2 linked regions of the Nitratireductor mangrovi genome follow. The protein of the gene in region 2 interacts with the protein of the main gene of each other region in a pairwise test. Links are inferred from orthologs where the notes say so. Each region holds a gene or a part of one and is shown on either strand. Other genes may lie near its edges.

Region 1 (14,771 bases), 3.2 Mb from region 2 along the record:
CCGACCTTGCTGCAATCGACGCCCTGGACAGGGCCGACCCGCTGCGCCGGATGCGCGACCGTTTCGCGATGCCGGAAGGCGTGATCTATCTCGACGGCAATTCACTCGGTCCGGCTTCGCACGCGGTATTTCACGAGCTTGAACAGGCGGCTCGCCACGAATGGGGCCACGATCTCATCCGCAGTTGGAACACCGCTGGCTGGTTCGAGATGCCGCTCGAACTCGGCGACCGGATCGGACGCCTTGTCGGCGCCGGGCCGAGCCAGACTGTGGTCGCCGACACGACATCAGTAAACATTTTCAAGGCGTTGCACGCGGCAATGGGGCTCAGGGCGGGCCGCAACGTAATCGTCGCCGAAGGCGGCAGCTTCCCGACCGATCTTTATATGGCTGAAGGGGTCGCGTCGACGCGTCCGGGCACTGAACTGAGGCTCGAAGGTGTCGACGCCGAGGCGATCGAGGACCTGATCGACGAGCGTGTCGGGGTCGTTCTGGTCAACCATGTCGACTACAAGAGCGGCCGGCTGCGCGACATGGCCGCGCTGACGCAGAAAATCCACGCGGCGGGCGCATTGGCAGTCTGGGATCTTTGCCATTCCGCAGGTGCATTGCCGGTTGATCTCGATGGTGCCAAGGCCGACTTTGCGGTCGGTTGCACCTATAAATATCTGAACGGCGGCCCCGGCGCCCCAGCCTTCATCTATGTCGCGACGCGCCACCAGGCCGCGGCGCAGAACCCGCTCAGCGGCTGGTGGGGCCACGCACGGCCCTTCGCCTTCGAACAGCATTATGCTGGCCACGTCGGGATCAGGCGTTTCCAGTGCGGCACGCAGCCGATCCTGTCGATGCGGGCGCTCAAGGCGGCTCTGGTGACCTGGGACGAGGTCGATATGGCCGCGCTGCGAGCAAAGAGTGTCGCCCTGACCGGTCTCTTCATCGAGCTTGTCGAAACCCGCTGCGCCGGCTTCGGGCTTGCTCTGGAAAGCCCTCGCGACGATGCCGAGCGCGGCAGCCAGGTCTCTTTCGCCCACGAGAATGCCTACGAGGTCATGCAGGCCCTGATCGCCCGCGGTGTCATCGGTGATTTCCGCGCGCCATCCACGATGCGCTTTGGTTTCGCGCCGCTCTATCTCGGCTATCGTGACGTCTGGAACGCTGTCGAGATCATGCAGGACGTGTTTTCCGCCGGCGCATGGCAGGATCCGCGTTTCGCGGTCAAGGCCGCGGTGACCTGAGATCGCCACTCCGGCCCACCTCCGTAACGTTGGTGTCCGGTGGGTACGGAGCCGCATTCCACTACTGACTTCGGCTGCCAGTGGCTCCAAATCCTGGCTGTCGGCTGGTCGTCAATCGTTCGGATGTTCGTTGGCGATGAAACGAATCCTAAAGATGCATCGGCTATGTTGAACACGGGTGGGTTGCAATCCGCGTGGCGGACCACATCGAAGGGCGGGCATGGTCTCGAAAGTGTCTTGTCGCAGTTGAACCAGCTGACAGAGCGGACCCGGCTTCTGGCCCTGGTGTGGCCGTTCATAGCCGTCGTCCTTGTCCAGACCGCCATTGCCGGCATCAGCATCTACACCCTCTCGGCTGTGCGGGCCTATGTCGGCGGCGAGAGCATGTGGTCGAAGGGCCAGAAGGACGCCATCTACTTTCTGAGCCTCTATGCCGATAGCCGTGATCAACGCTTTTTCGAAGAGTTCCGCGAGGCGATAGCCATCCCGATGGCCGACCTCGACGGTCGCCTGGCGCTTGACCGGCCCGAGGTCGATGTGGAAGCGGCGCGCGAGGGGTTCGTCGGCGGTGGTAATCATCCGGACGACGTTCCGGGGATGATCTGGCTCTATCGCAATTTCCGCGACATTTCCTTCTTTGCCGATTCACGCGCGCGCTGGGTCGAATCTGACCCCAAGATCATGGAACTCGCCGCCCTTGGCGAGGCCATGCACGCACGCTTCGCCGGCGGCGAGGTGAGCGCTCTGGAGATGGACGCGTGGAAGAGTCGCATTCATGCCATCAACCGGGCGGCCACCCCGCTGGCGCTGGGTTTCTCGGCCTCGCTTGGCGAGGGTTCGCGCGGCATTACCGGGCTGCTGCTGGGTGCGAACATCGTCACGGCTGCCTTGCTGATCCTCCTGGCGGTATGGCGCACCCGCGCCATGCTCGCGCAGCGCGAGGCGTTGGAGACAGCCTTCAATGCCGAGCGGGAGCGGGCTCAGATCACACTTGCCTCGATCGGCCAGGCGGTTGTCACCACGGACGAGCGCGGATGCGTCAACTACATGAATGGCCCCGCCGAGCGCCTGATCGGTTGGCCGTCTTCCGATGCCCTGGGCAGACCGCTCAACGGTCTCTTCCGCCTCATCTGCGAAGAGTCCGGCGAGGAAGATGTACGGCTGGTCGAGCGCATCATCACCGGCGAGGCAGTCGGCCCGACGGCGGTCCCGCAGCTACTGATGCGCGCCGACCTTACCAGCGTGGCCGTGTCGATGGTGGGTGCGCCGCTGGTGGTTGAGGGCGGCATCGCGGGCGCCGTACTGGTCTTTCACGACATGACCAAGGAGCAGGAATATGTCGCCCAACTCGCCTGGCAGGCAACGCACGATTCCCTGACGCAGCTTGCCAATCGCCGCGAGTTCGAGACCCGGCTCGAGGCACTGCTTGCCGATGTGCGCGAGCGTGGCGGGGATCATGCGCTGATGTATCTCGATCTCGACCAGTTCAAGATCGTCAACGACACTTGCGGCCACGCCGCCGGCGACGAATTGTTGCGGCGGGCTTCGGTCGCGCTCAAGGCACATCTCCAGAGAGACGATCTCCTCGCCCGGCTCGGTGGTGACGAATTCGGCGTGCTGCTGGTCGACAGCACCGCCCAGAGGGCCGCGGACACGGCCGAACGCCTGCGTCTGGCGATCCAGGATCTGTGCTTTGCCTGGGAAGGGCGCTCCTTCGCGGTCAGCGTGAGCATCGGCCTTGTGCCTCTGGCCGACCGTGGAGCGACGATCGAGGAGACGCTTCGCAGCGTCGACGTCGCCTGCTACATGGCCAAGGAAAAGGGCCGCAACCGCGTCCAGGTTCATCAGCCAGGTGATTCCGAGATGCGCCAGCGCGTCGGCGAAATGGCTTGGGTGCAGCGCATCCACGAGGCGCTGGAGCGCGACCGCTTCTGCCTTTACGCTCAGGAAATTGTGCCGCTCGGGGAAGCATGTCGCGAAGGTCGGCACATGGAACTGCTGATCAGGCTCGCGGAGGACGACGGTGCAATCGTTGCACCGGGGCGTTTCTTGCCGGCAGCCGAGCGCTACGGCCTGATGCCGCAGATCGATCGCTGGGTCGTCCGCAACGCATTTGCCGCTCTTTCGGCAGATGCAAGCGCCAGCCGCATTCTGACCTGCGCCATCAACCTTTCCGGCGCTTGCGTCAGCGACGAGAGCTTCGTCGATTTCGTGCGCAGCGAATTCGAGCGGTTTCCCGTCGACCCGTCGATCGTCTGCTTCGAGATCACCGAGACCACCGCCATCGCCGACCTTTCCAACGCAAGACGCTTCATCACCGCCATGCAGGCGCTGGGGTGCCGCTTCGCGCTGGATGATTTCGGCTCCGGAATGTCTTCCTTCGCCTACCTCAAACACCTTCCGGTCGATTTCCTGAAGATTGATGGCAGCTTCGTAAAAGACATGCTCGTCGACCGCATCGACCGCGCCATGGTCGAAATGATCGATCACATTGGCAAGGTCATGGGCAAGCGAACCGTGGCGGAATTCGTCGAAAGCGATGAGGTCGCAAACGCGCTGCGCGATATCGGCGTCGACTATGCGCAAGGTTATGCCATAGGCGTGCCGCGGCCGTTCGCGGACGTACTGGGGGGCGCCCGCGCCGCCGGGCCCGTAGCGGCGATCGATCTGTCCATGTCGGCACGGCGTCGGATCGCTGGATAACCAACAAACCGGCGAGAAGCCCGGAGATCCGGGATTTCAATGCAAAGTTAACCCCTTCCAACTAATGTTGACTATCGGGACCATGGGGGGCGGCCGGCGAAACGTTGATCGCCGGTCATGGAGCAGGCGGCAGGCAGCAGGGCGGATGAATCCAGCCTTCGACAAAATCCGGAAATCCGTATTCAGGCTCACGAACATACCGGCGCTGATCGCTTTCGTGGTGGTCGCGGCAGCCGGTGTGTTTGCGGAAAGCCAGAATCGCGCGGTCTTCCAGCGCGACCTTCGCGCCGAGATACGCAGTGAGATTGGCCTTATCCGCGCCAGACTCGAAGGCAAGATCAACGGCAACGTCCAGCTTGTGCGAGGCCTTGTCGCCACGATCGAGACCGAGCCCGGGATGAGCCAGGCTCGTTTCGCCGAGCTCTCGGCCAGCCTCCTGGCCGCCGATTCGCAGATACGTCATGTGGCTGCAGCACCTGGCCTCGTGGTCTCGATGATCCACCCGATGAAGGGTAACGAGAAGGCGCTCGGCCTCGACTATCGCAAGAACGAGGCGCAGCGCGACGCCGCACTGCGCGTTCGCGATGCCCGCCAGGTCGTGCTGGCCGGGCCAGTCGATCTGGTGCAAGGCGGCAAGGCTCTGATTGCCCGCTTCCCGGTCTTTACCGGGGTGGATGCCAAGCAATTCTGGGGTATCGTTTCGGCGGTGATCGAGATCGATCGGCTCTACGCTGCCAGCGGCCTTTTCGGCCTGGGCGAACGGCTTGATGTCGTCATTTGCGGCAAGGACGCCAGCGGCAATGGGGTCCCGTTCTACGGAGACGCAGCCATCGTTGCGCAGGACCCGGTCTCGGTCGAGGTCGCGCTGCCTTCCGGCACCTGGGAAATTCTCGCTTTGCCGCGTGGTGGCTGGGAGGCGCATGGGCCCAACCCGTGGCCGCTGCGGCTGCTGGTCTTCGTGGCCGGTGCGCTGATCCTGGTGCCGACGTTCGTGACGGGAAGGCTGATCGAGGAGCGTCAACGCCACATCGGCGAATTGCGTCGCCGTGAGAAGCAACTGGAGCGCATGTCGCGCCGCCTCGGCCTGGCGCTGGCCACGTCGCGTGTCGGTGTCTGGGAGATGGATATCGACAACAACGAGCTGTTCTGGGACGACCGAATGAACGAGCTCTACGGATATGACGCCGATGGTGGCTCCCGCGGCTACAGCCATTGGGCCGAGCGGCTCCATCCGGACGATATCGAGCGCGCCGAGGAAGAGTTCCGCGTAGCCGTCGAGGAGACCGGCAAATACCACTCCGAATACCGGCTCGTATTGCCGGACGGAACGGCCCGGCACATCCGGGCCATCGGCGCGGTCTACCGCGACGATGGCGAACCGACCCGTATCGTCGGTGTCAACTGGGATGTTTCCGCCGACATAGCGCTTAATCAGGATCTGAAGCGGGCCAAGCAGGTGACCGAGGCCCGCAACAGCGAACTGGAGGCGGCAAAGGAACGCATCGAGCACAACGCGCTGCACGATTCGCTGACCGGACTGGCCAACCGGCGCTATCTCGACGAGTTGTTGGCAGAGCATGCCGAGCGCGCCAAGGCCGAGGGCGAGACGGCGGCGTTGCTGCATATCGATCTCGATCGCTTCAAGCAGATCAACGACACGCTTGGCCATGCCGCCGGCGATGCCGTTCTTGTTCACGCCGCACGCGCGCTGCTCGACAATGTCGCGGCCAGTGATTTCGTCGCCCGTGTCGGCGGTGACGAGTTCGTGGTGGTTTGCCGCCGACCGCGGGAGAGCGCGGAAGCAAGTGTCGAATCCCTCGGGAACCTTGCCGAACGCATCATAGCCTGCATCCAGCGACCGGTGGTCTACGAGGGCCATGAGTGCCGCGTCGGCGCCAGCATCGGCATCGCGACCGATGCCGGGGAGGGCGAAAGCGCTGATCCGAAGCGGCTGCTGGTCAACGCCGACATCGCGCTTTACCGGGCCAAGAGCCGCGGCCGCAATCGCTTCCAGTTCTTCAACGAAGCGCTGCAGGCGGAGATCGTGACCACCAAGCGTATCGCTGACGAGATTTTGTCCGGCATCGAACGCGGCGAATTCGTGCCGCATTACCAACCTCAGTTCGACGCCGAGACGCTGGAACTGGTCGGGGTCGAGGCATTGGCCCGCTGGCACCATCCGAGGCGCGGCGTGTTGCCTCCGGCAATGTTCATGAAGATCGCCGAAGAGCTCAATGTGGTCGACCTGATCGATCGCATGGTGCTGGAGCGCACGCTGGCCGACCTCGCCGTCTGGGACAAGGCTGGCATCGTCGTCCCAAAGGCTTCGGTCAACGTGTCCGCGCGCCGCCTGCGCGACGAGGACCTGATCCGCGGTCTGCGCGGCCTCGCCATCACGCCCGGCCGCATCGCCTTCGAGCTGGTAGAGTCGATCTTCCTCGACGAACAGGACGATGCCGTCGCCTGGAATGTCGACAAGATCAAGGACCTCGGCATCGACGTCGAGATCGATGATTTTGGTACCGGCTACGCCTCGATCGTGAGCCTGCTGAAACTCAAGCCGAGCCGGTTGAAGATCGACAGGCAGCTCATCATGCCGATCGCCGACGACTTGGCGCGGCGGCAGCTTGTCGGCTCCATCATCGATATCGGTACGTCGCTCGGCATTGAGGTGCTGGCGGAAGGCGTCGAGACCATGGAACACGCTTCGATCCTGCGCCGTCTCGGCTGCCACGCGCTCCAGGGCTATGCCTTCGCGCGTGCCATGGATGGCGACGCGCTCGCTGGTTTTGTTCGCGCCCGTCAATGGAAGCAGGCGTCCTGAGCCGGCTTCGGCCCGTAGGCACCCGACACGATTCGCGCTATAGACGCCGCCCAGCGAAGGATGATGGCGCGAAGTCATGGCCAAGGTACCCCTTAAGCTCGGCGAGATGATCGACGGCGAGGCGCTGCGCGGGAAGCTGGCGTCGATTGCAGATGATTGCGGGGATGCCGCCGGGCACGCGGCTCGTGCGGCGGTCCTCGCTCTCCTTCGCGATGAGCTCGCTGCCGGTCGCGCGCGCGCCGAGACAATGCTGATGTCCGACGGCGGCGGAACGGCCTGCGCGGCGCGGCTTTCTCATGTCATGGACGAGATCATCCGGGCACTGCAGGATTTCGTCATCCAGCACGTCTACACGTCGCGCAATCCTTCGTCGGCCGAGCGCATGGCGATCGTGGCGGTGGGTGGTTACGGCCGCGGCACCCTCGCTCCCGGTTCCGATATCGACCTGCTTTTCCTATTGCCCTACAAGCAGACACCCTGGGGCGAACAGGTCACCGAATATGTTCTCTATGTGCTGTGGGACCTGGGGCTGAAGGTCGGGCACGCGACCCGCAATGTCGACGAATGCGTGCGGCTGTCGCGAACCGACATCACCATTCGAACGGCGGTGCTCGAGGCCCGCTATATCTGCGGTGACACGGGCCTTTTTGAAGAACTGCTTGAGCGCTTCGACCACGAGCTGGTTCGCCATTCCGGCTCGGAGTTCGTGCAGGCGAAGCTTGCCGAGCGTGACGAGCGCCATCGCAAGGCAGGTGAAAGCCGCTACCTTGTCGAACCGAACGTGAAGGACGGCAAGGGCGGCCTGCGCGACCTGCATACGCTGTTCTGGATCGGCAAATATTATTACCGCGTGCGCAACGGCGAGGAACTGGTCGGTCGCGGTGTCTTCACGCGCAAGGAGTACCTCTTGTTCCGCAAGGCGGAGGACTTCTTGTGGGCGGTGCGCTGCCATATGCACTTCCACGCCGGCAAGGCCGAGGAAAGGCTGCATTTCGACATCCAGCGCGATATCGCCGATCGGCTCGGCTACACCAGTCATCCCGGCCTTTCGGCCGTCGAACGGTTCATGAAGCACTATTTTCTGGTCGCCAAGGATGTCGGTGACCTGACCCGCATCTTCTGTGCCGCGCTCGAGGAGGAGCAGGCCAAGCACGTTCCCGGCATCAACCGCATTTTCCAGACCTTCTCGCGCCGCCGGCGCAAGGTGGCCGGCACGTCCGACTTCATTGTCGACAATCATCGCATCAATGTCGCCGATCCCGAGGTCTTCGAGCGCGACCCGGTCAATTTGCTGCGCCTGTTCTGGTTCGCGGACAAACACGGGCTGGAATACCATCCGGAAGCGCTCAAGCTTCTCAGGCGTTCGCTCAAGCTGATCGACCGCAATCTGAGACGTGACGCGGAGGCCAACCGGCTCTTCCTCGACGTGATGACGTCGGACCGCAACCCCGAACTCAACCTGCGCCGCATGAACGAAGCAGGCGTGCTGAGCAAGCTGATCCCCGACTTCGGCAAGATCGTCGCGATGATGCAGTTCAACATGTATCACCACTATACGGTCGACGAGCACCTGCTGCGCTGCATCGGCGTGCTCTCGGAAATCGAACATGGTGACGATGAGCGCATACACCCGCTTGCGCACTCGCTCATGCCCGGCCTGAGGCCGCAGCGCGAGGTTCTCTATACGGCGGTCCTGCTCCACGACATCGCGAAGGGACGTCCGGAAGACCATTCCGAAGCCGGAGCTCGCATCGCGCGGCGCATGTGCCCGCATATGGGCTTTTCGGCCGCGGAGACCGAGACCATAGCCTGGCTGGTCGAAAACCATCTCGTCATGTCGATGACCGCCCAGACCCGAGACCTGAACGATCGCAAGACAATCGAGGATTTCGCCCAGGTCGTGCAGTCTGTCGAGCGGCTGAAGCTGCTTCTGGTGCTGACCGTCTGCGATATTCGCGGTGTTGGACCTGGCGTATGGAACGGCTGGAAGGGCCAGCTCCTGCGCACGCTCTACTACGAGACGGAACTGCTTCTCACCGGCGGCTTCTCCGAGATTCCGCGTGTCAAGCGCGCCGCCCATGCCCGCGAGCAACTGGCGGCCGAGCTCAGTGGCTGGAGCGAGGACGCTCGAGCGCGCTATGTGCGCCTCCACTACGAGAACTATCTTCTCACCGTCGACCTCGCCGACCAGATCCGCCACGCCGAGTTTGTCCGCGAGGCCGACGCCTCGGGAAAGCGGCTCGCCACCATGGTCAAGACCTACGGCTTCGAGGCCGTGACCGAGATCACGGTGCTGGCACCAGACCACCCGCGGCTGTTGTCGGTGATTGCCGGCGCGTGTGCAGCGGCCGGCGCCAATATCGTCGATGCCCTTGTCTTTACGACCGCGGATGGCCGAGCTCTGGACACTATCCTGATCAATCGCGAATTCGATCGGGACGAGGATGAGCGCCGCCGCGCCGAACGTGTCGGCAAGCTGATCGAGGAGGCGCTATCCGGCAAGTCGTGGCTGCCCGAGATCATCGAGAAGCGGCGCAAGAAACGTGGCTCCCGAGCCTTCCGCATCACGCCCCAGGCGGAGATACGCAACACGCTGTCGAACCGGTTCTCGGTGATCGAGGTTTCCGGGCTCGACCGACCCGGGTTGCTGTCGGAAATCACCGGCGCCCTTTCGGATCTGTCGCTCGACATCGCGTCTGCCCACATCACAACGTTTGGCGAGAAGGTCATCGACACATTCTACGTCACCGATCTGACCGGCCAGAAGATCGAGAACCCGACCCGCCAGGCGGCGATCCGTGAGCGCCTGACCGCGACGCTGGAAGGCGCCACGCCATCGAAACCCTCCCGCACCAGTCAGGCAGCCGCCGCGGAATAGCCGCGATCCGCACTCACAAGCCCTACGCCGCCGGAGCAGCAAGCAGATGAGCCTCGTCAGGAAATTCGCGAGCGTGGGCAGTGCCGTCATGGCAAGCCGTGTCTTCGGCTTCGTGCGCGAGGCGCTGATCGCCGCCGCGCTCGGCGTTGGTGCCGTGACGGACGCCTTCTACGCCGCCTTCATGTTTCCCAACATGTTCCGCCGTATTTTTGCCGAGGGTGCCTTCAACACGGCGTTCGTGCCGCTCTTCGCGAAGGAACTGGAGGGCGGTGGGCAGGCGGCCGCGCGTCGCTTCGCCGAGGATGTGCTGGCGGTGCTGATGACCGCGCTGCTGGCACTGTCAGCTGTCGCGATCCTGCTCATGCCGTTTCTTGTCGACACGGTTATCGCGCCAGGGTTCTCCGATACGCCGGAAAAATTCGACCTCACGGTCGCGATGACCCGCATCATGTTCCCGTACCTGTTCTGCATGTCGCTCGTCGCCATGTTGTCGGGTGTTCTCAATTCGATGCGGCGCTTCTTCCTGGCTGCCATCGTGCCGGTTCTGCTCAACGTCGTGCTGATAGCGATTTTGGCCGCTGCCATCGTTGCTGATCTGGAGCCCCGCGCGACCGGCTTTTGGCTGGCGTGGGGTGTGTTCGCCTCGGGCTTTGCGCAGCTTTTCTTCCTCGTTCGCGGTGTGCGCGCCGAAGGGCTCAACGTCAGTGTCCGATTGCCGCGACTTACGCCGGGCGTGAAGCGGCTGCTGGTCCTGATGGGTCCAGCCGTGCTGACCGGCGGCATCATGCAGATCAACCTCATGGTAGGACGCATCATCGCGTCGGCTCAGGACGGGGCTTTTGGGATTCTGAACTTCGCTGACCGCATCAACCAGTTGCCGCTGGGGGTTATTGGCGCAGCCGTTGGCGTCGTGCTCCTGCCCGAGCTTTCCCGTGCACTCAAGGGCGGCGACGCCGCCGACGTGCAGCATCTGCAAAACCGCTCGCTCGAATTCGCCCTTGCCCTGACGCTGCCCGCCGCGATCGGGCTCATTATGATGCCTGACCTGATCGTCAACCTGCTTTACGAACGCGGTGCCTTCACCGCGCTCGATACCGCGATGACCGCGGCGGCTCTCGCGGCCTTCGCCGCCGGCTTGCCGGCCTATGTACTGATCAAGGTCTTCCAGCCCAGCTTCTTCGCGCGCGAGGACATGAAGACGCCGATGTGGTTCGCCATCGCGACGGTTGTGGTCAACATCGCCGCCAGCCTGATCCTTTTCCCGACCTACGGTCATGTCGCGATCGCTGTCGCGTCCTCGATCGCCGCCTGGCTCAACTTTGCACTGCTGGCGGGAACACTGTGGCGGCGCAATCACTTCCGGCCGTCGCCGGCGACCCTCCGGCGCGTGGCACTCATTGTCTTCGCAAGCGTGGCAATGGGAGCGGCGGTCTGGTGGCTACGGGGGCAGGTGGCCGGTTCGCTACTGGGCGCCACCCTCGTCGTGCGGCTTGCCGGCGTTGCCGGCGTCATATTGGCCGGCGCGGTTGTCTACTTCGCGATAGCGGTCGGGACCGGCGCAATAGACCGTGGCGAACTGGCCGGCCTTGTCAGGCGCCGGCGGGCGTCAACGGCCCGTGTGGCCGATTCGGAATAGCCACCGGTCGGCCTATTCGTCCGCCATCCGAGCGTGCTCCCATGCCATGAGGGCGACGCCGCAAAAGACGATTCCGAAGCCGGCTAGGTGCATAATGCGGAAATCTTCACCCAACAACGCGTAGGAAAGAACCAGGGCCGATACCGGCATCAGGGCCATGAAGCCGGCTGCAATCGAGCCTTGTGTCTTGGCGATGCCGGAGTACCAGAGCAGGCTGCCGAGAGCGAGTGTTCCGGCACCGTACCAGGCCGCGGCCATCCAGCCGCCGGGGGTGATGCCACCGGGATCGAAGTGCGGCCATTGCATCAGCGCGAATGGCAGAAACAGCGGTATAGAGAGCGCCGCGGCAAGGAAGGCGATAAGGCGAGGGTCGAACTCGCGGCTCATCCTTCGGCCCAGCAGTGTATAGACCGCTTCGCAGCAAACGGCGGCAAGAACCAAAAGCGAGCCGAGGATCATGGCGCCGGTATTCCCGTCGCCGCTCTGACCCCCGGTGTTGAGCAGGATCACGCCCGCAACCGCGAGCCCGATCGCCGCTATCTTGCGCCAGGTGGCGGCGTCACCGAGAAACAGGACTGCTGCCGTCGCCGTGACGGCCGGTGTGGTCGCCATGACCACCGATCCGACTACCCCGGATACGGTCCGCATGCCGTAGAGCATGAAAACCGTGAAGCCGACCATCCCGAACAGGGCGAGCAGGCAAACCAGGAACCAGTCACCGCGCTTGAGTGTCGAGAGCTTGCGGCGCTGGCTCCAGGCGATGGGCGCGAGCACGGCTGCGCCGAGCGCGCAGCGCAGCGCCGCTCCGACGAACACCGGCATGGCATCCGTGACGATTTTCGAAACCGGCGTCGCCGACCCGAAAATGATCATGCCGAGCGCGAGCTGGGCGTAGACGGTTCCGTCGGCGAGCAGGTCGCCCGATCTGGCGTCCTGGCTTGTCCTGTTCTTATTGGCCATGTCGGGTTAACCGATGAGGCGCGTTTTGGTTCGCTCCTGCCAGAAATCCCGAGCCGGACGGGCGCCCCCGGCTTGAAAGAGGCCCGTTGCTCGTCCATAAGCGCCTCGCATTTCGCGGTCGCCCTCGCATGGAACGAGGCCCTCCATCAGCCCCGGAGACTTTTTCGATGTCGTCCTTCAAGCCGCTCGTCTTTTCCGGCGTCCAGCCGACCGGCAACCTGCATCTCGGCAACTATCTCGGCGCGATTCGCAAATTCGTCGCGTTGCAGGAGAATTACGAGTGCATCTACTGCGTCGTTGACCTGCACTCGATCACGGCGCAGCTGGTCCATGACGACCTGCCCGGGCAGACCCGCGCCATTACCGCGGCCTTCCTCGCCGCCGGCATCGATCCCGCAAAACACATCGTCTTCAACCAGAGCCGCGTGCCGCAGCACGCCGAGCTTGCCTGGATCTTCAACTGCGTCGCCCGTATCGGTTGGATGAACCGCATGACGCAGTTCAAGGACAAGGCCGGAAAGGACCGCGAAAACGCCTCGCTGGGTCTGCTTGCCTATCCGAGCCTGATGGCGGCCGACATCCTCGTCTACCGGGCAACGCACGTCCCTGTCGGTGACGATCAGAAGCAGCATCTGGAGCTGACGCGCGACATCGCCACCAAGTTCAACAATGATTTCTCGGAGCGAATTGCCGAACTGGATGTCGGCGTCGAGATGATGATGGGCGAGGAGCGAGTGAACGGCTTCTTCCCGCTGACAGAGCCGCTGATCGAGGGGCCGGCGACGCGGGTCATGAGTCTGCGCGATGGCACCAGGAAAATGTCGAAATCGGACCCTTCCGATCTTTCGCGCATCAATTTGACCGACGACGCCGACGCCATCGCCAAGAAGATCAGGAAGGCCAAGACCGATCCCGCGCCCTTGCCGGTCGATCCCGACGGCCTCGCCTCGCGACCCGAGGCGGAAAACCTCGTCGGCATCTACGCTGCGCTCGCCGACCAAAGCCGCGCCGACGTTATCCGTGATTTTGGCGGGCGTCAGTTCTCCGAGTTCAAGCCGGCTCTCGCCGAACTTGCCGTCGAGAAGATGGCGCCGATCGCCGCCGAGATGCGCCGCATCATGGCTGATCCCGGCTATGTCGACGGCGTTCTCCGTGATGGCGGCGAGCGCGCAGGAGCGTTGGCCGAGGAGACCATGACGTCGGTGCGCGACATCATCGGCCTGCTGCAGAGATGAGGTCCGCGAAGGCGCAGCTTGCCGCGCGGCGGCCGCGATGGCAGATTGCCGCCGTGTTCCACGAGACGGGATGACCGCATGGTCTCGAAACGACTGAGCCGCGAAGCCGGCCACAGGCGCAAGTTTCTCGCCATCGTCGATGACACGCCGGAATCCGAACGGGCCGTTGCCTATGCCTCGCGGCGCGCAGAGCGGACCGGTGGCGTGCTGGTTCTGCTCTTCGTCATCGAGCCGACCGACTTCCAGCAATGGTTTGGCGTCGAAAAGATCATGCGCGAGGAAGCGAGCGCGACCGCAAATGCCGCGCTGGACACAGCCGCCCGGCAGGTGCGCGAGAGCGTGGGCATCGAACCGGAACTGGTCGTGCGCGAGGGTGATCCGGCAGAAGAGATCCACAGACTGATCGAGGACGATCAGGACATCGCCATTCTGGTGCTGGCCGCCGGTACTTCCAAAGAGGGGCCGGGACCGCTGGTCTCGTCGATCGCGGGCAAGGGCTCCGGTTTTGCAATTCCCGTGACGGTGGTGCCGCCCAATCTTTCCGACGAGGACATCGAAAGCCTCGCCTGAGAAAAACCATTCCTCCTGACGAGCTGTTCGCCGGCCCCGGTTGCTTGATCATCGGCCGCGCAACGACTATTTAGAACTATTCAAAACTGGAGGCGCAACGAACGCCATGTTCATTCAGACAGAAGCGACACCGAATCCCGCGACGCTGAAGTTTTTGCCGGGTGTGGTGGTCATGAACGAAGGCACGGCCGATTTCCGCGATGCCGAGCAGGCGGGCCTTGCCTCACCGCTCGCTGGCCGTCTGTTCGACGTGCCCGGGGTCACCGGTGTCTTCTTCGGGTACGATTTTGTCACTGTCACCAAGGACGGCCCGGAGTGGCAGCACCTCAAGCCGGCCATTCTCGGCACGATCATGGAGCATTTCATGTCCGGTGCGCCGGTCATGGCTTCCGACGAGCCGCAGCGCGACGAGGGCTCCGACGCCGAATTTTACGATGAGGCGGACGAGGAGATCGTGTCGACCATCAAGGAACTGCTCGACACCCGCGTGCGTCCCGCCGTGGCGCAGGACGGCGGCGACATCACCTTCCGCGGCTTCGAGAACGGCACCGTTTTCCTGCACATGAAGGGCGCTTGCGCGGGCTGCCCGTCCTCGACCGCGACGCTCAAGCACGGCATCCAGAACCTGCTTCGCCATTTTGTGCCGGAGGTCCAGCACGTCGAACAGGTCATCTGACCTAGACCTGGCGATCAAAAATGAAAGAGCCGGGTCGTTGCCGACCCGGCTTCT
Region 2 (14,120 bases):
GGAAGGCGCGGTCCTTGTCGAGGCTGGTCAGCGCCTCGCGCAGATTGCCGCACACGGTCGGTACCTTCTTCAGTTCCTTTGCCGGCAGGTCGTAGAGATCCTTGTCCATGGCCTGGCCCGGGTGGATCTTGTTCTTGATGCCGTCGAGGCCGGCCATCAGCATGGCTGCGAAACCAAGATAAGGGTTGGCTGCCGGGTCCGGGAACCGCACCTCGACGCGCTTCGATTTCGGCGAGGAACCGAACGGGATGCGGCAGGATGCGGAACGGTTGCGTGCCGAGTAGGCGAGCAGGACCGGTGCTTCGAAGCCCGGAACGAGCCTCTTGTAGGAGTTGGTTGACGGGTTGGTGAAGGCGTTGATCGCCTTGGCGTGCTTGATGATTCCGCCAATATAGAACAGGCAGGTCTCCGATAGTCCGGCGTACTCGTTGCCGGCGAAGGTCGGCTTGCCGTCCTTCCAGATCGACTGGTGCACGTGCATGCCGGAGCCGTTGTCGCCATAAACCGGCTTCGGCATGAAGGTCGCCGTCTTGCCGTAGGCGTTTGCCACCTGGTGGATGACGTACTTGTAGATCTGCAGCTTGTCGGCATTGCGGGTCAGCGTGTCGAACTTGATGCCGAGCTCGTGCTGGGCCGCGCCCACCTCGTGGTGATGCTTTTCGACCACGACGCCCATTTCCGCCATCACGGTCAGCATCTCGGAGCGCATGTCCTGGGCCGAATCGACCGGCGGCACCGGGAAGTAGCCGCCCTTGACGCGCGGGCGGTGGCCGAGATTGCCGGTTTCGTACTCGGCGTCGTCGTTCGACGGCAGTTCGGTCGAGTCGAGCTTGAAGCCGGTGTTGTACGGATCGGCCTTGTACTTGACGTCGTCGAAGACGAAGAACTCGGCTTCCGGGCCAACATAGACGGTGTCGCCAATACCCTCGGACCGCACATAGGCTTCGGCCTTCTTGGCGGTACCGCGCGGGTCGCGATTATAGGATTCGCCCGAGATCGGGTCGAGAATGTCGCAGACCAGCACCATCGTCGACTGGGCGAAGAACGGGTCCATATGCGCCGTCTCTGTGTCGGGCATCAGGACCATGTCGGACTCGTTGATCGCCTTCCAGCCGGCGATCGACGACCCGTCGAACATGACGCCGTCAGCGAACATGTCTTCGTCGACGGCCGCGATGTCCATCGTCACATGCTGCATCTTGCCCTTCGGGTCGGTAAAGCGCAGATCGACGAATTTGACGTCGTTGTCCTTGATCTGCTTCAGAATTTCGTTCGCTGTCGTCATATTCTCTTTCCCTGTGTGACGATTGGTTGCCTGCGGTCGTGTGTACTAGATGGCGTCGACGCCGGTTTCACCGGTGCGGATGCGGACGACTTCCTCGACGCTTGACACGAAGATCTTCCCGTCACCGATGCGGCCGGTCTGGGCCGCCTTGCGGATCGCCTCGATCGCTGCCTCGACGGAATCGTCGGCCAGCACGATCTCGACCTTCACCTTGGGCAGAAAGTCGACCACGTACTCGGCGCCGCGATAGAGCTCGGTGTGACCTTTCTGTCGGCCGAACCCCTTCGCTTCGGTGACGGTGATCCCCTGCAGGCCTACGTCCTGAAGGGCCTCCTTCACTTCATCGAGCTTGAAGGGCTTGATGATCGCCTCGATCTTTTTCATCTAGGTTTTGGCCTCCGCTGGCATTTGGAACGGGTTTGGTTCCCGTTTCGCCGACCTGAAAAGCACGAACCGTGCCAGATTTGCCTGCACTCTCATGCGCAACTGCTCCAGGCTGTTGCTCCGTGTCGCCTTTGAAATCCGGGGGTTTTCGACCGCCAGTCGTCACCCCGGCGGGTCCCTGTCACGCCGGGCATCATGGGCTGTGATGATTTTTTGTGCAACCGGCTCAAATCTGAGGCAGACGCGGCGGTTGGCGTCGATGGTGCTACTCGATATGACGGTGCAAGACCACCGGGAGCTACCCTCGTGATGGATGAATTGCTCACGCCTGCCGAGATGAGCGAGGCGGACCGTCTTGCGATAGCGGGCGGACCATCCAACGGGTACGGGCTCATGTGCCGCGCCGGAGCGGCCATCGCCGCGGCCATCCTTGCGCGTTACCCGGCGTCGAGGCATTTCCACGTCCTTTGCGGCCCCGGCAACAATGGCGGCGACGGGTTGGTCGTGGCGCGGCTGCTGGCCGATGCCGGCTGCCCGGTCACGGCCTATCAGGACGACAGCCCACGGCCCGGCACGGATGCCGCGATGGCGCTTGCCGCGCTGGAACTCAGGACGCGCCCGCTTGAGGTTTTCTACGCCGGCGGCGATGACCTCGTCGTTGACGCCATGTTCGGCGCAGGCCTGACGCGCCCGCTGCAGGGCAATTTTGCTCGGGCGGTCGAACGCGCAAACGCCTCTGGGGCGGCCGTGCTTGCCGTCGATCTGCCGTCAGGGCTCTCCGGGGACAGCGGACAGGTACTTGGCGGGATCGCGATACGCGCCGACATGACGGTGACCTTCTTCCGCCGCAAGCCCGGTCATCTGCTCTTGCCGGGTCGTTCGCTGTGTGGCGAGACCGTGGTCGCCGACATTGGCATTGCGGACGAGGCGTTGACCACCATCGGCCCGAAGCTTTGGCAGAACAATCCGCGTCTCTGGCAGATGCACCTGCCCAGGCCGACGGAAAACGGTCACAAATACAGCCGCGGCCATGTCGCTTCGTTTTCCGGTGGGCCGTCGGCCACCGGTGCCGCGCGGCTTGCCGCCATGGCCGCTGCGCGCGCCGGGGCAGGGGCTGTCACCGTGGTTTCGCCCGGCAGCGCCATGTCGGTCAATGCCGCGCATCTGACAGCGATCATGCTGCGCCGCGCCGACAGAGTCGACGAACTCGCCGATTTCGTTAACTCGCGCAAGGTTGCCGGCGCCGTGATCGGGCCGGGTTTTGGCGTCGGAGAACACTGCCGCAACTTTGTGAGCGCTCTCAACCGCCTGCGAGGCGAGGAAGTGCTGGGGCTTGTGCTCGATGCCGACGCGTTGACGTCCTTCGAGGAAGAACCCGAGGCGCTCTTTGCTCTGCTCGCCAAGGGGACGAGTTCGGTCCAGCCGGCGGTGCTCACACCACATGAAGGCGAATTTGGCCGGCTGTTCCCGGACCTTGCCGGCGCTATGCGCTCCAAGGTCGAGCGGGCGCGCGAAGCGGCATCGCGCTGCACTTCCGTGGTGATCCTGAAGGGTCCGGACACGGTCGTCGCCTCACCCGACGACCGCGCCGTGATCAACGCGCACGCGAGCCCCTACCTTGCAACCGCCGGTTCCGGTGACGTGCTGGCCGGGCTCGTGGCCGGCTTCCTGGCACAAGGGATGCCGTCCTTCGAAGCTGCCTGTGCGGCCGTATGGATCCATGGCGATTGCTCCCTTCGGTTCGGGCCGGGGCTGACTGCCGACGACTTGCCCGGCCTGATACCCACGACTTTGCGCCAACTCGTCGGCACCTAGCGGCATTTTTTCACGATGCATGTCGAAAGGCGTGCGCCTCCTTCGTTGTGAGGGCAGGAAGGCGAACGTCGCCTTCGCTTACCCAGAGGGAGACGACAATGCTGAAGTTCCTTTTCGCATCCACCATCTTTGCTGCCGGCCTCGCGGTGGCCATCGCGTCCAGCCCGGCCAAGGCCCAGGAGGCCGGCCCGGCGCGGAGCGGCCACGTCGCCGTCAATGGGCTCGACTATTATTACGAGATCCACGGCGAAGGCGAGCCGCTGCTCCTTCTGCACGGGGGTCTCGGTTCGACCGGCATGTTCGGACCGGTGCTGCCGGCGCTCGCCGAGGGTCGCCAGGTCATCGCGGTGGATTTGCATGGCCATGGACGGACAGCGCTCGGCCATCGCGACATCAACCTGGAGGATCAGGGCGACGACATGGCCGTTCTGCTCAAGGCGCTCGGTCACGACAGCGTCGACGTGCTGGGCTATTCGTTTGGAGGCGGTGTCGGTTTCCGTCTCGCCGTTCAACACCCTCACATGGTCCGCCGATTGGCCATGGTTTCGGCGGGCTTTGCCTCCGACGGGTTTTATGCGGCGATGCGAGAACAGCAGGTTCAGGTCAGTGCCGCGATGGCGCCGATGATGCGCGAAACCCCCATGTACCAGTCTTACGCCGCCGTCGCGCCGCATCCCGAGGATTTCCCGAAGCTGCTCGACCAGATGGGCGCCTTCATGCGCCGCGACTACAACTATGCAGCCGACGCCAAGGCCCTCGAAATGCCGGTCATGCTGGTCTTCGGCGACAGCGACATGTACCGACCCGAGCATATCGTCGAGTTCTACCAGTTGCTTGGCGGCGGGTTGCGCGACGCAGGCTGGATGCGCGAGAACCTGCCGCAGAACCGGCTTGCCATCATCCCCAACCGGACGCACTACGACATCTTCTTCGCGCCCGAACTCGTCCGAACGGTGCTGCCATTCCTGAATGGCGAGACCGAGGTTGAGAGCTGGGAGGAGCAACTGACGAAGGCGCAATAGCCCAACCGGATCGTCGCCGATGCGGGGCGGCGGTCCGCCGGCTCGCACGGCTCGATCGGCCATTGAGCGCATCCGCGAACCACGGGATCGTCTTCGACCGGATATGCTGGCGGCTGGACTTCGTCGCGAGGGCCGATCATGATCGCGATCGCAACGCTGCCGAGGATCGCGCATGCTGAGGATCGAGAAGATCGCCATCGACACGATCTACGTGCCTGTGGGCCGGCGCAAGACGCTGCATCCCGACACTGTCCGCCATCTGGCCGAGGACATTCTCGAGAACGGCATGAAGGTGCCGATCCAGGTCCGCCACGACGGCAAACGCCACGTTCTCGTCGAGGGCCTTCATCGGCTGGAGGCGGCCAAGTGGCTGGGCGAGAGCGAGATCAACGCCTACCTCGTCCAGGCCCGCAAGCACTGACGGATTTCCCGGGACGACCTGCCGGCCGGCACACGATCGCCGCGCCGCTTTCGCTTGCGGCCAACAAGACGACGCGGCCACGCCTTCGTCATCAATCCGACATTGCCCGGTCAAGTTGCCCGACTAGACGTCCGGGCCATGGCACAGACGATTCGGAGACGGCGCAATGCTGAACGGCGACATAACCCTTGAAGAGCTTCTGAACGAGCCGATCATCCGCAAGCTCATGCAGCGCGACGGCGTTTCGGACGGCGACATCCTGCGGCTTGCCGATCAGGTGCGCCGCCGCAGCCGCCGCCACGCGCCGCCCTTGCGCGGTATTGCCGCCGCGGCGCGCAGCCAGCCTTTCCATGCCGGGCTCTAGGTCGCGCCGCCGGTAGGCGAGGGCCCATTTCGCTGTCGGTCCGGCGGGATGCGCAACAAGGTAAAAATTCGATTCAATCTTTATTGGGAGAATCCTGACAGCATCGGCCTTTGGTGACCCGGCGGCGCGTCTTGCCGCCGGACTGTTTGGTACCGCGTACAGGTCGTCATGCGTTCTCCCCTTTCTCCCGCCCTCCTGGTGGTTCTGTTCGGCCTTGCCGGCTGCTCGACCAGCGCCACTGTCGATGCCCTCGACATTTCTCCCGAGACGACGAGTTCGGTCGCACGGCCGGCCGCGCCGATTCCGGAAGGCGATGGCAGCGAGGTCGCCGAAGGCGATGGTGCCGGCATTGCCGCGCTGGCCGAGCCGGACCAGGTGACCGCGGAGGCGGCCGCCACTGTCGCCCTTGTCACGCCGGAGCGACCGATGCGCGCGACCGGCCGCCACAAGGTGGTCAAGGCCGCGTTCCGCGACGCCCACCCGATCAATTTCGGGCCTCGCAAGCCACAGCATCATGCCGTCCACGGTGTCGACGTGTCGCGCTGGCAGGGCAATATCGACTGGGAAAAGCTGCGCAGCCAGGGCGCCAACTTCGCCTACATCAAGGCGACCGACGGCACCGATCACCTCGATGAAAAGTTCCGCAAGAACTGGAACGCCGCAGCCAAGGCGGGGCTGAAGCGCGGCGCCTACCACTTCTTCTACTGGTGTTCCTTTGCCAGTGCCCAGGCCGACTGGTTCATTCGCAACGTGCCCAAGGAAAGGGGTGCGTTGCCGCCGGTGCTCGACGTCGAATGGAACCATCATTCTAAATGCCGCAAGCGCCCGTCGCCGGCCTTCGTGCGCGAGAAGATGCAGGTCTTCCTCGACCGGCTCGAAAAGCACTATGGCCAGCGCCCGGTCATTTACGCGACACCGGACTTCTACGAGCGCAATCTGAAGGGCTACTTCAAGGACTACCCGTTCTGGCTGCGCGCCGTGGCCGAACATCCCTCGAAGGTCTATCCGGGCCGCGAATGGGTGTTCTGGCAATATTCCGGCTCGGGCCTTTCGCATGGGGTGTCGGGACGCATCGACCTCAACGTCTTTCATGGCGATCCCGGCGAATGGCAGCGCTGGCTCGAGCGCACGGCGGGCTGAACCTACGCCAGCCGGGAAAGTCCGCCCCCGACCGCGCAACGCCGCCGCGCGGCCGGCAAGGGCGAACAACTTCTCGTGTGCCGCGGAAGCCGTCGCTGGCGTTCGGCGGATGGCTGACCTATCTGACGGGCGCAACGCTTTTCGAACGTCAGGAGCCTCAGCATGTCCGATACCGCCTACACCCCGCCCAAGGTCTGGACCTGGGACAAGGAAAGCGGCGGCGCCTTCGCCTCGATCAACCGGCCGATCGCCGGCCCCACGCATGACAAGGAACTGCCGGTCGGCAAGCACCCGCTGCAGCTCTATTCGCTCGCCACGCCCAACGGGGTGAAGGTGACCGTGATGCTGGAGGAGCTTCTGGAAGCCGGCCACAAGGGCGCCGAATACGACGCCTGGCTGATCCGCATCAATGATGGCGACCAGTTCGGTTCCGGCTTCGTCGACATCAACCCGAACTCCAAGATCCCGGCGCTGATGGACCGCAGCGGGTCCGAACCGGTGCGCCTGTTCGAGTCGGCCTCGATCCTGTTCTATCTCGCCGAAAAGTTCGGCGTCTTCCTGCCGAGCGAGCAGCCGGCGCGCGCCGAGACCATGAACTGGCTGTTCTGGCAGATGGGCTCCGCGCCCTATCTCGGCGGCGGCTTCGGCCATTTCTACGCCTATGCGCCGGAGAAGTGGGAATACCCGATCAACCGCTTCGCCATGGAGGTCAAGCGCCAGCTCGACGTGCTCGACCGCCGCCTGGGCGAGGTCGAATATCTGGCCGGCGACCAGTACACGATCGCCGACATGGCGGTCTGGCCGTGGTATGGCGGCCTCGTGAAGGGCTGGGCCTACAGCGCCGGCGAGTTCCTCTCGGTGCATGAATACAAGAACGTCAACCGCTGGGCCGACCAGCTCCATGCCCGCCCCGCCGTCAAGCGCGGGCGCATGGTCAACCGCGTTTCCGGCGATCCGGCCGACCAGCTGCACGAGCGCCACGACGCCTCCGATTTCGAGACGAGGACGCAGGACAAGGTGGCGGCGGAGTAGGGCGCTGCCGCGCCGCCGGCGTTCCGGAGACGGGCCGCGCGCGGTGCGCGGCGGGTCGGCTGTGACACCCGCGTACCTCACTCGTCGCGGGCGAAATAGCGCCCCGGCGTGACGCCGAAGGCGCGCCGGAAACCGGCGATGAAGGCGCTTGTGCCCTCATAGCCAAGCCGGTCGGCGATCTCGCCGACCGGGATGCCGAGCGAGAGCAGTTCGACGGCCTTCATCAGCCGCGCCTGCCGCCGCCAGGCGCGAAAGCTCATCCCGGTCTCGGCCTGGAAGTGCCGCTCGAAGGAACGCGCCGACAATGCCGCGCGCGCCGCGACCGCGGCCAGCCCGTCGCGCCGTCCGGGCTCGTCCACCAGGCCGTCGACCGCACTGCGAATTCGGTCCTCGCGCGGCATCGGCAGATGCAGCGGCGCGACTTCCTCGGTGACGAGCTGGTCGAGGATGACGGCTGCCAGCCGTCCGGCCGGGCCGTCTTCGGGCGCGTCGCGGGCATGAGCCATGAAGGCGAGGATCAGCTCGCGCAACAGCGGCGACAGGCGGATCACCGCCGGCACCTGCGGAAGATGCGCGACCGCCTCCGGCCGGAAAAACAGGAAGCGCTGCGCGCAGTCCTGCAGATAGGTCACCCCGTGGCTGACGTCCGATGGAATCCACACCGCGCGTTCCGGCGGCACGATGAAGCTGCCGCGATCCGTGTCCACCGTTACGGCGCCCGAAACGATGTGGAAAAGCTGCGCCCGGCGGTGGCGGTGCCTGCCGTAATGCGTGTGCTTCGCCACTGTGCCCGCATAGGCGAGGATCGCCGCCGGGTAGTCGTCGGCCTCGGCGAGCGACAGGTCGGGGTGGATGCGGCTGTCCGGGTGGATCACTGGCGGCTCAAGCACATTATTTGACGAAGTAGCGATAACACGAATTCCGTTCCCCGCGTAGTCTCCGACCCGAGATCGACCCTTGTCATTCCTTTCGGCCGAGGCGCCCGACGATTTGTCGGCGCCAGTGGCGGAGCCTTGCCGGAAGGAACGGCGCGAACGGAGACCCGACGATGACCCTGCACTTTACCGGCCCATTTCCTTATCGCCCGACGGCGCCCCAGCCGGCGGCGCGGGCGGCTTCATTCTGGCGCGCGGCCGGCGCATGGCTCGACCGCCGCCGGCAGTTTCGGCGAAGCGTGGCGGGGCTGTCGTCGCTCGACGACCGGTTGCTTGCCGATCTCGGCATAAGCCGCGACGAGGTCCGGCGCGTGGCTGGACGCGGGCGGTTGCCTGGATGGGAATAGGACAAAGAGGCGGCGCGTGGTGGTCAACCGTGCGCGTTTCATCGTTCCCGCGCCCGAAAGGCCGGGTTCTGTCAAAGAACGCCCACCGGTCCCGCACAGCAGGGGGTGGGAAGACGGGCGGCCGTCCGGACGCTCATCTAAGTGTAACGTGCGACCTCGCGGCCGCCCGTCCGGCGTGCTTGCCCGGATGTGCAGGTGCGCGTTGCCGCCCTTTTGAGACGGCACTCGCAAAGCCGGTGGCCTCGCGACCGGAACTCTGTCGGCCCCGCACCTCACCCTTGGGCCCGGATCTGGGGGCTCATCGCCCAGCGACGCCACCGCGGCATCGCCGATCCGGCACCGACCGCTCGCCCGGATGCTCGGTGTGCACACCCGTTTCCCGCGCAAGCGGCATTTGCACGGACGATGGTAGCGGAAGCCGCGGGGGCGGGGATGGAAAGGGATTGGTGAACAGCGAATAGTGAGGAGAAACAGGAGCTTGCGTTGGTGAGCGGCCGCGGCTTGTCCCGCAGCGGCAGGGTTGCACGTTGCTTCGAACGCGCAGCCGACGGAAGCATTTGCCGCGCCGGTGGTTCCGGAAGTCTCCTGGTGCCGGCGTCGTCGTTCGTCCCGGCGGCCGCGACAGCGTCGTGGAGCCATAGTGGCGAATGGGTGGCCGAGCCTCGTCTTGCTGGCGGCGTGCACAATCAACGTCGCCCGCTTGCTGCCAATGAAAACCACGGTGCGTCTGAGATCGCGTCGCGCGGAGCGCCAGAGGGCCATAGTCGGGGGAGAATGGCCTGCGACAACGTAGTGATCTCTGATGCAGAGACCGGCCTGGAAAGCAGGTAACCTTGCACCTCGTCTACTCCGAGATCGTTGACCATCTTGAGCTTTTCGATGGAATCCAGCCCTTCAGCCACGATGACCAAGCCACAATCGTGCGCGATCCGGCAGACTCCACTCAGAATGTTGAAAGCTCGCGGGCCTTTCAACGCCTCATCGATGAGCGTCTTGTCGATCTTGACCTTGTCGACATTGAACTGCCGGATGTAGTTGATGCCACAATAGCCCGAGCCAAAATCGTCCAGGGCAAGCTTGACGCCAAGCGCATGGAGTTTGTCCAGCTGCGGACCGATCACTGACACGTCGCCAATCAACACCGACTCCGTTATTTCCAGCGTAAGGCGGTCCGCGGGCAGGCCTGTTTCCTTCAGCGCACTTCGAACCAGTTTCGGAATGTCGGACTTCAGGAACTGGACCGCGGAGATGTTCACTGCGAGAGATATCTGGTTTGGCCATCGTCGAGCCTGACGGCAGGCTTCGTGCAACGCCCATTCTCCCAGTTCCAGGATTTGCCCGGTGCGTTCTGCGATCGGTATGAACTCCCCCGGGGAAACAGGGGAACTATCGGCATCCTCCCATCGGAGCAATGCCTCGACCGAAGCAATTCGACCCGGAACACGACTGTCATAAATAGGCTGGAACGCCAGGGTGAAGTCACGATTGCGAACTGCAAGCGCAAGGCGTTGTTCGAGCCTTCGATTGTGTTCTGCCCGATAGCGCAGGTCGTCGTCAAAGAGTTGCGACTGGACATCGGCTTCGCACGCGCGGTGCATCGCCAGATGTGCAGCCTTCAACAGTTCGCGCGCAGTGACAGCACTTTTCGGCCACATCGCGATTCCGATATGAACCGAAATGGTGACGGTGGTATCCCGAATACCTATCGAACCTGACAGATCCCTTGCTAGCTGGCGTGCGAAAATCTGCGCTTCGTCTGCGGAACTGACGTTCATTTGAACGACGGCAAACTCGTCTCCACCCATGCGGGCCAGGTAGCAACTCTCGCCAGCGATCTCCTCCAAGCGTTTCGCGGTCGACTGGATGAAGTGGTCTCCCGCGTCGTGACCGAGGGTGTTGTTGACCTCCTTGAGCTTGTCGATGTCGACATAGTGCAGGGCAAAATCCTTGCCCGCCTTCGTCTCACGCTCGAGGTGACCGTGCAGGGCATAGACATTCGGCAGGCCGGTCAGCTGGTCCGTGAACGCAAACGCTCGAAGGCGTTCGGATGTTGCGTGGAGTCTGCTCGCCAGCGACACAAGTGGAAAGATGACAAGAGGCGCCACAACGCTCGGAATGGCAGCCGCAATAAGCAGATGATGCTTCCAGGTGTAAGACTCCGGACCGACCGTCCAATAGACAAATCCTGCGGTGAGCACAGAAACCACGACCGTTCCGGCAGCCACAAGAAGCACGAAGAGAGCCAGAGGACCGCGGCGATTGGGGAGAAACCTAAACATGCCGTGCAAACCGGCCTGTCCCGGTATCAGCATGTGTTTTGACCCCGAGCAGCGCAGCGGCCTCCGTGATGAGCCGGATGCACTTGTCTTCGTCGATCTCGACGTCAAAGGCCGTCTGCAGCATGCTTGCCGCCGCGTCGACATCAACGATGCCATCCCTGGTGTTCAGGCGCAGCGAAAACAGGATCGCCGACTGCAGGGCGTCGGGGGCCGGTTGCCGCCTTGGTAGAGGAATTGCCATCTCCTCCTCCTTGTCAGTCTTTCTCCTTCACTCCACACCGCATCGAACTGAGTATGTTCGGACTCTCGAGTTGCCGAAGAATTATTCGGTTCATTCAATTTGTTTGTTCCGCTTCCTGGTGTGCGACGCCATCCAGCGCGATAAGCCGCTCAAGCGCTGGCCGCGGCAATAGAAGATTGATCTGATCGAGAGCAGGAATCCCGATTGGGAGGAGCTTTTCCGCGGCACCGGGTGGTAGCGCTCCGGTTCTGCATGGCGCACGGTCCCTCTCCGTTTCGTCATCCTCGGGCTTGACCCGAGGATCCATGCCGGAACGCTGATGAAGGGGCCGGCGGTGGTGAGTAGCCGCCCTTCCTTAGCCGCCTCACGCGGCCGCACTTTTCAGGCATGGATTCCAGGGTCTCCGCGACGCCGCTTCGCGGCTGCTCCGCCCTGGGATGACGAAGCTTGGGGGGCGGCTAGCCGCTGGCGTTGCACGCGCTGGCGCCTGCTATGGAAGGGTGGAAGGGCGCGACCTGACAGTTCCAGGCTCCAGAATCGGATCGGCCCGGTCTCGCGACCGGGCCGATCCGATCTGTGTCACCGTTGCCGGTTGCGATGGATCACGAACACCCTGACGTCGCCCCGCAGGTGTCGCACTTCTCGCAGGTGCCGTTCCGGACCATGGTGTAGTTCTGGCACTCCGTGCACATGTTGCCGGTATAGCCCTGCATCAGCGATTTCTGGCGCCGTTCGGCGGCGAGCGCCTTAGCGTCGGCCGCTTCCTTCTGCGCCGCCTCCGTGAAGAGCCCGCCGGCGTCGGAGGCCTCGTTGGCGCTTTCCTCGAACGCAATGTCCTCGGCAAGCTCCTTGGCCCGCTCCTCGTAGTCGCGCTTGAAGGCGGTCGCCTGTTCCTGCAGGTCGGAGACCGCCGGCTTCAGCGCCGCCGAGGCGCCGCCGGCCGCGATGGCGCGGACATTGCCGCCGCCATGCGCGGTCGGTGCGGAACGCGCCGGCCGGTCGCCGCCGGTCGCGCCGGCCTGGCCCTTCGGCTCGCCGCCGCCCGAACCCGACACCACCTTGAAGGCGGCGCCGCGGGTCAGCCCCTTCGACACCGGCAGCGACTTTCCTTCCGAAATGCCCTTGCCGAGCGCGGTGTTGGAAAAGTCGGAGGTGTCGACATGGGCGAGGTCGTGGCGGCCGAGATAGGAGATCGCCAGTTCGCGGAAGACATAGTCGAGGATCGAGGTGGCGTTCTTGATGGCGTCGTTGCCCTGGACCATGCCGGCCGGCTCGAACTTGGTGAAGGTGAAGGCCTCGACATATTCCTCCAGCGGCACGCCATATTGCAGGCCGAGCGAGATCGCGATGGCGAAATTGTTCATCATCGCGCGGAAGGCAGCACCCTCCTTGTGCATGTCGATGAAGATCTCGCCGATGCGGCCGTCGTCGAACTCGCCGGTCCTGAGATAGACCTTGTGGCCGCCGACCACCGCCTTCTGGGTGTAGCCCTTGCGGCGGTTGGGCAGCTTCTCGCGGTCGCGGACCACCTTCTCGATGATGCGCTCGACGATCTTTTCGGTGACGGCGGCGGTGCGCGCGGCGGCCGGGTGGGCGACCAGCGCCTCGACGGCATCCTCGTCCTCGTCCTCCTCGTCGGCGATCAGCGAGGCGTTGAGCGGCTGCGACAGCTTGGAGCCGTCGCGGTAGAGCGCGTTGGCCTTGAGCGCCAGCTTCCACGACAGCATGTAGGCCGACTTGCAGTCGTCGACGGTCGCCTCGTTGGGCATGTTGATGGTCTTGGAGATGGCGCCCGAGATGAAGGGCTGCGCCGCCGCCATCATGCGGATGTGGCTTTCCACCGACAGGAAGCGCTTGCCGATCTTGCCGCACGGATTGGCGCAGTCGAAGACGGGCAGGTGCTCTTCCTTGAGGTGCGGCGCGCCTTCCAGCGTCATCGCCCCGCAGACATGGATGTTGGCGGCCTCGATGTCCTTCCTGGAAAAGCCGAGTGCGGGCAGCATCTCGAAGGAGAGGTCGTTGAGTTGCTCGTCCGTGAGCCCGAGGCCTTCCTTGCAGAAGGCTTCGCCGAGCGTCCACTTGTTGAAGACGAACTTGATGTCGAAGGCCGATTTCAGCGCGCTGTTGATCGCGGTGATCTGCTCGTCGCCGAAACCCTTGGCCCTGAGCGTGGTCGGGTTGATGGCCGGGGCCTGGTCGAGGTTGCCGTGGCCGACGGCATAGGCCTCGATCTCGGCGATCTGGGCTTCCGAATAGCCGAGCGTGCGCAGGGCTTCGGGCACGGCGCGGTTGATGATCTTGAAATAGCCGCCGCCGGCGAGCTTCTTGAACTTCACCAGCGCGAAGTCGGGCTCGATGCCGGTGGTGTCGCAGTCCATGACCAGCCCGATCGTGCCGGTCGGCGCGATCACGGTGGCCTGGGCGTTACGGTAGCCATGCTTCTCGCCGAGCTCCAGCGCCCGGTCCCAGGCCGCGCGCGCATGCTCGATCAGCTGCGGATCGGGGCAGTCGGCGGCATCGAGCGGCACCGGGTTGACCGCCAGCTTCTCATAACCATCGCTTTCGCCATGGGCGGCGCGGCGGTGGTTGCGCATCACCCGCAGCATGTTTTCGGCGTTGCGCTCGTAGTCGGCGAAGGTGCCGAGCTCGCCCGCCATCTCGGCCGAGGTGGCGTAGGCGACACCGGTCATGATCGCCGTCAGCGCGCCGCAGATGGCGCGGCCCTCGGGCGAATCGTAGGGAATGCCGGAGGTCATCAGCAAGCCGCCGATATTGGCGTAGCCGAGACCGAGCGTGCGGTAGTCGTAGGAGAGCTTCGCGATTTCCTTCGACGGGAACTGCGCCATCATCACCGA

The links.
Region 1: the proteins of FQ775_RS04820 (region 2) and FQ775_RS20505 interact in binary tests that used the Escherichia coli proteins (3 or more experiments, as listed by UniProt). The link is inferred for Nitratireductor mangrovi from one-to-one orthologs.

Annotation. Positions count from the first base shown.
Region 1 is NZ_CP042301.2:4,171,780-4,186,550, forward strand. The notes cover bases 6,515-9,840. They hold FQ775_RS20505 ([protein-PII] uridylyltransferase), read left to right. Parts: upstream 6,515-6,838; coding sequence 6,839-9,640; downstream 9,641-9,840. Other genes in these bases: FQ775_RS20500 (bifunctional diguanylate cyclase/phosphodiesterase), read left to right, coding at 6,515-6,762; murJ (murein biosynthesis integral membrane protein MurJ), read left to right, coding at 9,687-9,840. Outside these bases: kynU (kynureninase), read left to right, coding at 1-1,235; FQ775_RS20495 (EAL domain-containing protein), read left to right, coding at 1,473-3,938; FQ775_RS24050 (hypothetical protein), read right to left, coding at 4,054-4,401; more of FQ775_RS20500, read left to right, coding at 4,402-6,514; more of murJ, read left to right, coding at 9,841-11,276; FQ775_RS20515 (DMT family transporter), read right to left, coding at 11,289-12,236; trpS (tryptophan--tRNA ligase), read left to right, coding at 12,404-13,471; FQ775_RS20525 (universal stress protein), read left to right, coding at 13,550-14,041; FQ775_RS20530 (NifU family protein), read left to right, coding at 14,148-14,717.
Region 2 is NZ_CP042301.2:982,953-997,072, forward strand. The notes cover bases 1-2,675. They hold FQ775_RS04820 (P-II family nitrogen regulator), read right to left. Parts: upstream 1,670-2,675; coding sequence 1,331-1,669; downstream 1-1,330. Other genes in these bases: glnA (type I glutamate--ammonia ligase), read right to left, coding at 1-1,285; FQ775_RS04825 (NAD(P)H-hydrate dehydratase), read left to right, coding at 1,979-2,675. Outside these bases: more of FQ775_RS04825, read left to right, coding at 2,676-3,484; FQ775_RS04830 (alpha/beta fold hydrolase), read left to right, coding at 3,583-4,506; FQ775_RS04835 (ParB N-terminal domain-containing protein), read left to right, coding at 4,679-4,927; FQ775_RS04840 (hypothetical protein), read left to right, coding at 5,094-5,291; FQ775_RS04845 (glycoside hydrolase family 25 protein), read left to right, coding at 5,460-6,431; yghU (glutathione-dependent disulfide-bond oxidoreductase), read left to right, coding at 6,594-7,463; FQ775_RS04855 (AraC family transcriptional regulator), read right to left, coding at 7,541-8,338; FQ775_RS04860 (DUF1127 domain-containing protein), read left to right, coding at 8,512-8,745; FQ775_RS04865 (putative bifunctional diguanylate cyclase/phosphodiesterase), read right to left, coding at 9,432-11,057; FQ775_RS04870 (hypothetical protein), read right to left, coding at 11,017-11,265; FQ775_RS04880 (vitamin B12-dependent ribonucleotide reductase), read right to left, coding at 11,868-14,120. UniProt on the Escherichia coli protein: P-II indirectly controls the transcription of the glutamine synthetase gene (glnA). P-II prevents NR-II-catalyzed conversion of NR-I to NR-I-phosphate, the transcriptional activator of GlnA. When P-II is uridylylated to P-II-UMP, these events are reversed.